DNA from 3 places in the Vibrio sp. V30_P3S12P165 genome. Region 3 is predicted to be linked to each of the others. Evidence: predicted binding sites of a transcription regulator. Region 3 holds the regulator's gene; each other region holds the start of a gene.
What was found. The regulator PurR, encoded in region 3, represses purine synthesis genes. The targets are predictions, from matches to a motif close to TNANGNAAACGTTTNCNTNA.
Positions count from the first base shown of each region.

Region 1: the regulator PurR is predicted to act here: its motif matches at 2,082-2,101, upstream of purL (phosphoribosylformylglycinamidine synthase).
Region 2: the regulator PurR is predicted to act here: its motif matches at 1,352-1,371, upstream of glpX (class II fructose-bisphosphatase).

Region 1 covers NZ_WXWH01000046.1:102,882-106,171, forward strand. Annotated here, with positions in the region: gene purL (phosphoribosylformylglycinamidine synthase) at 1-1,930, opposite strand, end outside; gene mltF (membrane-bound lytic murein transglycosylase MltF) at 2,237-3,290, shown strand, end outside.
Region 2 covers NZ_WXWH01000060.1:57,779-61,068, forward strand. Annotated here, with positions in the region: gene metF (methylenetetrahydrofolate reductase) at 1-789, shown strand, start outside; gene zapB (cell division protein ZapB) at 876-1,118, opposite strand; gene glpX (class II fructose-bisphosphatase) at 1,430-2,437, shown strand; gene pfkA (6-phosphofructokinase) at 2,518-3,290, opposite strand, start outside.
Region 3 covers NZ_WXWH01000030.1:190,963-194,252, forward strand. Annotated here, with positions in the region: gene cmoM (tRNA uridine 5-oxyacetic acid(34) methyltransferase CmoM) at 1-188, opposite strand, end outside; gene elyC (envelope biogenesis factor ElyC) at 277-1,098, shown strand; gene purR (HTH-type transcriptional repressor PurR) at 1,518-2,528, shown strand; cyclic di-GMP riboswitch class I at 2,668-2,752, shown strand; gene CAG57_RS06525 (TfoX/Sxy family DNA transformation protein) at 2,867-3,290, shown strand, end outside.

The sequences.
Region 1 (3,290 bases), on a different contig from region 3:
GTAAACGCAGTACGCGATCCAGTGCTTCATTTACTTCAATACCACGGCGATCAAGTGCAGGACTGATGACCTTCTGAGTTACCGCATCACGGTACATTTTCGGTGGTTTACCCAATAAAATATCCATGGGCATATCAATCGGCGTGTTATCAAAATGGCTATCTTCCAGCGTCAAATGACGCGTTTCAGTGGCCTCACCGACCACGGCATAAGGAGCACGTTCACGTCGGCATATCGCATCAAACACCGGCATATTTTCAGGAGACACCGCCATCACATAGCGCTCTTGTGACTCATTACACCAGATTTCCAGTGGGCTCATGCCGGGTTCATCATTCGGTACATCACGCAATTGGAAGACTCCACCACGATCGCCATCATTAACTAATTCAGGCAGTGCATTTGAAATGCCACCAGCACCGACATCATGGATAAAGGCGATAGGGTTAGCCTCGCCCATTTGCCAGCAGCGGTCGATCACCTCTTGGCAACGACGCTCCATTTCTGGGTTTTCACGTTGAACTGAAGCAAAATCGAGATCTTCTGCTGATTGACCGGAAGCCATGGATGAGGCAGCACCACCACCAAGGCCGATATTCATCGCAGGGCCACCTAATACAATTAATTTAGCACCGACGGGGATCGTTTTTTTCTGTACATGCTCCGCTCGAATATTTCCCATCCCCCCTGCGATCATGATCGGCTTATGATAACCTCGCACCTCTTCCCCGGCATGCGAGGTGACTTTCTCTTCATAAGTACGGAAGTACCCTAATAAGTTCGGACGACCAAATTCGTTATTAAATGCTGCGCCCCCCAAAGGGCCTTCTAGCATAATGTCTAATGCCGAAACAATTCGGCTTGGCTTACCAAAATCACTCTCCCATGGTTGAACAAACCCAGGAATACGTAAGTTAGAAACGGTAAAACCCACCAACCCAGCTTTCGGCTTACCACCAATGCCGGTTGCGCCTTCGTCACGAATTTCACCACCAGATCCAGTAGCCGCTCCCGGCCAAGGTGAAATAGCGGTTGGATGGTTATGGGTTTCAACCTTCATTAAGATATGTGCATCTTCATGATGATAACCATACTGACGAGAATTGGGATCCGGGAAAAAGCGACCCACTTTTGAACCCGTCATCACTGCTGCGTTATCTTTATAAGCAGACAGCACATGATCTGGCGTCACTTCGAAGGTATTTTTAATCATCTTGAACAGTGATTTGGGCTGCTCAACCCCGTCGATGGTCCAATCGGCATTAAAAATTTTATGGCGGCAATGCTCTGAATTAGCCTGAGCAAACATCATTAGCTCAATATCATTAGGATTACGCCCTAACTTAATAAAGCTTTCAACCAGATAATCTATTTCATCTTCCGCTAACGCCAGCCCAAGGAAAACGTTTGCTTCTTCAAGTGCAGTGCGGCCTCCCGTCAAAATATCGACTTGAGACATGGGGGCGGGTTCAGCCACACGAAATAGAGCCGCTGCGGCATCCAGTTCGGTAAATACCGTTTCCATCATTCGGTCATGAATAAGCGCAGCGAGTTTTGTCCGTTGCGACTCCGACAAAGGCTCTTCACTGGTAATATAATAAGCGGTTCCTCGCTCAAGCCGTTTGACTTGAGTTAAACCACAATTGTGGGCAATATCAGTTGCTTTAGAAGACCAAGGTGAGATCGTCCCAGGACGAGGAGTAACCAGCAGAAGCAAACCTTGCGGTTGATGCTCTTGAATAGTGGGACCGTAAGTTAGGAGCTTCTCTAGTTTACTCAGATCAGAAGCCTCTAACTCTGCTTTTAGATCAGCAAAATGCATAAACTCAGCATAGATGCCAGTCACTGGTAGGGTTTGTTCACGACATGTTTCAAGCAATTTTTGAACTCGAAACTCAGAAAGCGCCGGGGAGCCACGCAAAATTCTCATGTGCTTAGGTCTCTATATACAAGTGATTAAGATGAAATTGGCATAAATTCAATTAATTACAATACGTTAGTGGTGTTTAATAAAACCTATGCCAGTGTCACCTCGTCATTGCGTGGGCATTATAAAGGATTTCTTTTTGTGACGTAACACCAAAAGCAACCGTTTGCGTCATTTTTTGTTAAATTTGCATGATGGCACATTTCAAACACTCTCATCTGTTCATCACGCAAAGAATAACGTCTAAACTTTGCCTTGACGCTGGGGTTTGGTATAAAGGCAGTAATTGATGTAAGAGATCTCGAATTAATGACTGTATTCCCTGGCGCGTCTTTTGGTCGCAACTTATGGCTTATTTGCCTCACACTCTTGATGGCGGGTTGTCAAATTGACTCTGATCCTCAAAGTGAATTGGAGCAAATTCGCGCTCGCGGTGTTCTCCGGGTTGGCACGCTCAATAATCAATTATCTTACTATATTGGCCCTGAAGGCCCATCAGGGCTTGATTATGAACTGGCGCGTGAGTTTGCCCGTGAATTAGGGGTTCGGTTAGAAATGAAACCGGCCTACCGGCTTTCTAGCCTCTTCCCCGCCCTTAACAATGGTGAGATTGATATTATCGCAGCAGGATTAAGCCAATCGGAATCTCGTTTAAAAGAGTACCGCGCCGGGCCTGCTTACTACTATGTGTCTCAGCAAGTGGTATATAAACCCGGCCAATGGCGTCCTCGCAACATTAACCAATTATTAGCCAAACAAGATGAACTGCTGGCACAAAATAGTCAGCAACCCATTTTTAAAATTGTCAATGATACTCACTTCACCAGTACCTTAGCGGCGATTAAAGCATCACAGCCTGATTTTAAATATCAAATCGACAATAATGCCGATGTCAGTGAGCTTCTCAAACAAGTCTCTAAAGGTGAGTTACTCTTTACCATGGCTGACTCAGTGGAGATATCGCTATCACAGCGCATTTATCCAGATATTGCGACCGCTTTTGAAATGACGGAAGATCAGCCTATTTCTTGGTTTATGCGTCGCTCTGATGATGAAAGTCTCTATGCATTAGTGATTGAGTTTTTTGGTACATTAAAGCAATCTGGTGCACTCGCTTCACTAGAGGAGAAGTATATCGGTCATGTGGGTAATTTCGATTACGTTGATACTCGAGCGTTTATTCGAGCTTTAGACACTCGTCTACCTAAATGGATACCCTTATTTCAAAAATACTCAGAAGAATTTGACTGGCGATTGATTGCTGCCGTGGCCTATCAAGAATCACATTGGAACCCAAGCGCCAAATCACCAACAGGAGTGAGAGGAATGATGATGCTCACACTACCCACAGCACGCAGTGTCG
Region 2 (3,290 bases), on a different contig from region 3:
ACTCCCAAAATGGAAGAAACATTGTGGAATTCGGTGCATCGGCTAAAAAATCTTAACCCTAAATTTGTTTCTGTCACTTATGGTGCCAATTCTGGCGAACGTGACCGGACTCATTCGATTATTAAAGCCATTAAAGAACAAACAGGGCTGATTGCCGCACCACACTTAACCTGTATTGATGCCAGCCGCGATGAATTAATCACCATCGCTGATGACTATTGGCACAACGGTATTCAAAGTATCGTTGCACTACGAGGTGACATTCCTCTCGGTGGCGGTAAACCAGAGATGTATGCCGCTGATTTAGTGGCTTTGCTAAAATCTCGCCATGACTTTGATATTTCGGTGGCCGCTTTTCCAGAAGTTCATCCTGAAGCCAAAAGTGCTCAAGCCGATCTCCTTAACCTAAAACGTAAAGTCGAAGCCGGAGCAAATCGAGCCATTACTCAGTTCTTCTTCGATGTGGAAAGTTATTTACGCTTTCGTGATCGCTGTGTCGCCGCCGGCATTGATGTGGAAATTGTCCCGGGTATTTTACCCGTTTCTAATTTCAAGCAAGCCTCTCGCTTTGCTGCGCAAAATCATGTCAAAGTCCCGCAATGGATGGCAAAACAGTTTGATGGCTTGGATGACGATCCCGTGACTCGTCAACTGGTCGGCGCGAGCCAAGCGATCGATATGATCCGCATCCTGAGCCGTGAAGGCGTGAAAGATTTCCATTTTTATACTCTCAATCGTGCCGAGATGACTTATGCACTCTGTCATACCCTAGGGGTAAGACCTCGCTAAAAAATGGCGAGTGATAAAAAAACACGCCGATTCAAGTCGACGTGTTTTTTTATTGATTGAGCATGTAACCGCTAACGGCAGTATCCTTACTCAACCTCTTCCATTTTACCCAACAAGCTGCGAATACGCTCTTGCCACTGTGTGTGTTCTTGTTCCATTTGTTGTGCTTTCTGCTCTAGTGCTTCGCGGCTGGATTTTAGCTCATGCACCTCAGTCACTAGCTGCTGTTTTTCTTCTTTCAGCTCTTCGACTTCCATTTGCAGTAAAGCGATTGTATCAACCGCCGTTTGAATTTTTGCTTCTAGCTGTTCTAGTACTTCAAAAGACATGCTACTTACCCTTTCATTGATTCAGTTGAGTGAACAATCTTCACTTTATCGCTCCATTCTACTCAGCCGAGCGCAGAGAAACACTCACTATATTCGATCTAACTCATCATTTGGCTAAAAAAAACTCATAATTTTACTTGAGACTCACATTGCTACTTTTCTCTGATAAAAAAGCAGGCTAAATACGGGTTTTTATACCTGATTTTGATCCACTGCAACTCCCAAGCTTAGTAAATAGCAAACGTTTTCTTATTAGTGTGCTAAAATCCGCGCACATTTTTCCCTCTTTCAAATCTCAGCTTGGAGTGATCATGAAACGCGATTTAGCAATGGCCTTTTCTCGAGTAACTGAAGGTGCGGCATTAGCTGGTTATAAATGGCTTGGCCGTGGTGATAAAAATAGCGCTGATGGCGCTGCCGTTGAAGTCATGCGAACGTTATTAAATAAAGTCGACATTAAAGGTGAAATCGTTATTGGAGAGGGCGAAATTGACGAAGCCCCAATGCTCTATATCGGTGAGAAAGTCGGGTTAGGTGGCGATGAAGTGGATATCGCGGTCGATCCCATCGAAGGGACCCGCATGACGGCGATGGGACAATCCAACGCTTTAGCCGTGCTTGCGGTCGGAGAAAAAGATAGCTTTTTAAAAGCCCCTGATATGTATATGGAAAAATTAGTGGTTGGCCCTGGTGCTAAAGGCTGTATTGATTTAACTAAGCCATTAGTTGAAAACCTGACCAATATTGCTAGCGTCTTAAATAAACCACTCAATCAACTCACCGTGATTACTTTAGCAAAACCTCGCCATGATCAAGTGATCAACGAAATGCAGCAAATGGGGGTGCGCGTCTTTGCCGTTCCCGATGGTGATGTTGCTGCCTCTATCCTTACCTGCATGCCAGACAGCGAAGTTGATGCCATGTACTGTATCGGAGGGGCTCCTGAGGGCGTCGTCTCTGCTGCAGCGATCCGTGCTTTAGATGGCGATATGCAAGGTCGCCTTTTACCTCGTCATCAAGTGAAAGGAGAAACAGAAGATAACCGCATTTGGGGTGCGAAAGAACTGGCTCGCTGCCAAGCAATGGGGGTAGAAGCCAATAAAGTTCTCGCCCTAGAAGAGATGGCACGCAGTGATAATGTGATTTTTTCCGCCACCGGCATCACCAAAGGGGATCTACTAGAAGGCATCACTCGCCAAGGCAATATAGCCACCACTGAAACACTATTGATTCGTGGCCGCTGTCGTACGATTCGTCGAATTAAATCCACCCACTATTTAGAACGCAAAGATCCTGAAGTGCGAGAAATTATTTTATAACCGAATGGCGTTAACTCACTCCGATAAAAAAAGACCGCCTGAGCGGTCTTTTTATAAGTCATCACAAATCAAGCGAGAACTTAAAATAGCTCTTCTGCGACTTTGAATAGATCTTGACGCACAGGGCGTTTCATCGTTTCAATCGCTTCAATGATGTCATGGTGAACCAACTCTTCTTTTTGGATACCGACACAACGGCCACCGTAACCTTCTAGTAAGAGATGCACCGCGTAGTTCCCCATGCGGGAAGCTAAAATACGGTCAAATGCGGTTGGTCGCCCGCCACGTTGAATATGGCCCAAAACCGTTGCCCGAGTTTCACGTCCGGTTGCTTTTTCAATTTCTTTTGCCAACTGGCTGGCATCGGTCATGAGCTCAGTCAATGCAATGATTGCATGCTTTTTGCCTTTAGATATTCCATCTTGAATATTAGAAATCAATTCCTCCATATCCAAACCAGTTTCAGGCGTAATCACATACTCACAGCCACCGGCAATCGCAGACATCAGCGTCAGATCACCACAGTGACGGCCCATGATTTCTACAATTGAGATACGCTGGTGAGAAGAGGAGGTATCACGCAGACGATCAATCGCATCAATAACGGTGTTAATCGCAGAAAGGTAACCAATGGTGTAATCGGTTCCGGCAATATCGTTATCGATCGTGCCCGGTACACCGACACAAGGGAAACCCATTTCAGTCAGTTTTTTGGCTCCCATGTAAGAGCCGTCACCACCGATTACCACAAGAGCATCGATGTTATGTTTCTTTAAGTTCTCAATCGCCTTTTTACGCACTTCTTCATCACGAAATTCAGGGAAACGAGCCGATCCAAGAAAGGTTCCCCCTT
Region 3 (3,290 bases):
TGTGACATCTGTGCCAAACCACCGCCCGCGTCTAAAATGTGCAACGGAGCTTGTGCTTCATCGAAATGGGTAAGTAGACTCATGAGGTCTTGCCAAACAATTACTTGGCGAATCTCACCTTTGTCAGAACCATAAATGTTTTTTGCAAATTTGTGGGCAATATCGTCGAAATTACGGTCTTCTGTCACTGTGGCTTGAGCTATGATAATCAATCGTGCTGCTATTCTGTCATAGGAATGGCAGGAATAAAGAATCTTTCGCTGATTTTACTATCAAGTGCTGTTTTTTCGGACTATTTTGTTTATGTTTGAGCTGAAAAAAATCGTTTCCTCGCTTCTGATGCCTTTGCCAGCACTGCTGATCATTGGTTTTGTCGGTTTAATGTTAATCATGTTTACCGCCAAACGTAAAACAGGCTGTCTTGTGGTGCTCTTTGCATTGAGCGGTCTGTTTTTAATTGCCTTTCAACCCCTTTCTAGCCGCCTCTTAATGCCTTTAGAGCGTCAATACAGCGCGTTTCTGCCCGTCGACGGTTCCGTTGATTATGTGATGGTGCTTGGCAATGGCCATGTTGTGGATGGTACGATTCCACCCACCTCGGAGTTAACTCGAACGGCATTGATGCGCTTAACGGAAGGCATCCGTATTTTACACATGTACCCTGGCGCTAAGCTGATTTTATCAGGCTATGCCGGTGGTACTGAATTTAGCCATGCGAGAATGCTCGCCAAGGTGGCTCTCGCGCTTGGTGTGTCAAAATCTGATATTATTTTACTGGAAACCGCACAAGATACTTGGGAAGAAGCGCGGCAAGCTGCTGCTTTTGTTCAGCATAAAAAACTGGTTCTTGTCACTTCTGCAAGTCATATGGCACGAGCGATGAATGAATTTCACTCTGTTGGACTCACGCCTATCCCTGCTCCGACCAACTACCTAGCCCAAACGAAGGTGAGTCAAGCTTGGGATAAATACATTCCCAAAGCCAAATATCTAGAACAAACAGAGCGCTATTGGTTTGAAACGATGGGACTGATGTGGCAATCAATGCGAGATTGGGTCAGTCAGCATAACAACGCTGAACTCAGTGATACTCAATAACCAATAAACCAGCAAATCAAGATACACGGCTCTTGCTCACAAATTGCTACGTTTACTGACAATTTTGTATGGTTATAATGCATATTTAAGCTAAATTTCATTGCGGGTTGAGTCGTTGCAGTCTAAAATCTTGCTCGCTACTGACAAGATGAATGTAAAAATCAAGCCGCTATTTAACAGCGGTTTTTGTTTTTTTATTACTTTTAGGCTAATTAAAGCCGGTGCCCAAATCATGAAGCGTTATCGTCAAGCAACAGGCAAAATGGCTATTTTTCTCAGCCAGTATCATAAAATCAACATCGCCTATCGCATCATAACGCCGAATGCCCCTATCAGAGGGAAGCCTGGGTATAACTACTGCTGCACTCAATGAAGTGAAAGCCTATGCCGGCTCCAGCAGTCATTGATAGGATAAATTTATGGCTACGATTAAAGACGTTGCACGCTTAGCGGGTGTATCCACAACGACCGTATCTCATGTGATCAACAAAACCCGTTTTGTTGCAGAAACGACACAAGAAAAAGTACTCGAAGCAGTTAAGCAACTGAACTACGCACCAAGCGCGGTGGCAAGGAGCTTAAAATGCAACACAACACGTACAATTGGTATGCTCGTCACGCAATCAACCAATCTTTTCTTTTCTGAAGTGATTGATGGGGTTGAAAGTTATTGCTACCGCCAAGGGTATACATTGATTTTATGTAATACCGGTGGGATTTATGAAAAACAACGTGACTACATTCGCATGTTGGCAGAAAAACGTGTCGATGGCATGTTGGTCATGTGCTCTGACTTAACAGAAGAGTTACTGGAAATGCTCGAAAGCCACCCAGACATTCCTAAAGTCATTATGGATTGGGGGCCAGAAACATCTCAAGCGGATAAGATCATTGATAACTCAGAAGAAGGGGGTTATCTCGCAACGAAGTATCTGATTGAGAAAGGGCATAAAGCTATCGCTTGTCTTAGTGGTCATTTTGTCAAAGCCGCTTGCCAAGAACGGATTACTGGATTTCGTCGTGCCATGGCCGAAGCGAACCTTCCCGTTAATGATGATTGGATTTTAGAAGGTAACTTTGAATGTGATACCGCCGTTTTAGCGGCCGATAAAATTCTCGCCATGGATACTCGCCCAACCGCTGTATTTTGTTTTAATGATACGATGGCACTTGGCTTAATCAGCCGTTTACAACAACGTGGAGTTAGAGTTCCTGACGACATGTCCATTATCGGATACGATAATATTGAACTTGCTGAATATTTTTCGCCACCATTAACTACCATTCACCAGCCCAAACGCCGAGTCGGTAAAAATGCCTTTGAAATACTGCTGGAACGAATTAAAGATAAAGAACACGAACGCCGTACATTTGAAATGCATCCAGAAATTGTTGAACGCGATACGGTACGAGACTTAACCAAAAAATGATGGATAAGCGTAACTAAACCGATTAAAATCACTAAAAATCGAACCAGAGTCACATTTTCAAAAAAATGAAAAGTGACAACGGTTCAGTTTTAATGACTTTATCATCCGTATTCTGAGGTAATACTCGGAATACAGTATGTCACGCACAGGGCAAACCATCTGAAAGGGTGGGACGCAAAGCCTCCGGCCTAAACCCGAATGTGGTAGGTAGCGGGGTTGCCGATGGCTAAACTGCATAGACAGGAAGTTAACTTCTTATTGACATCTTTTAGCAGTTTTTTGCTAGTCTCTCGGACCTGATTTGGTGGCGAATTAGTTAATACACCGAGATTTACAACATGGATAAACCCGTATTAAAAGACTCAATGCGACTTTTTGAGCCACTTGGCCGTATCAAATCGCGTTCAATGTTTGGTGGTTTTGGCATTTTTACTAATGACACGATGTTTGCGTTAGTGGTTAATAACCAACTGCATATACGAGCAAACGATAAATTAGCCGCCAAATTTAAACAACAAGGTTATCAACCCTATGTGTATACAAAAAAAGGGTTCCCCGTTGTGACCAAATATTATGCTTTTCCTGAAACGAGCTGGTCAGATCCGCAATTCATCTTATCTGAGGCACAATCCGCTTTAAAAATTGCTCAACTTGAACGAGACAACCAAGAGCAATCAAAACCAGAACGGCTGAAAGATTTACCAAATTTACGACTAGCCACTGAGCGCATGTTGAAAAAAGCCGGCATCAACTCCGTTGAAC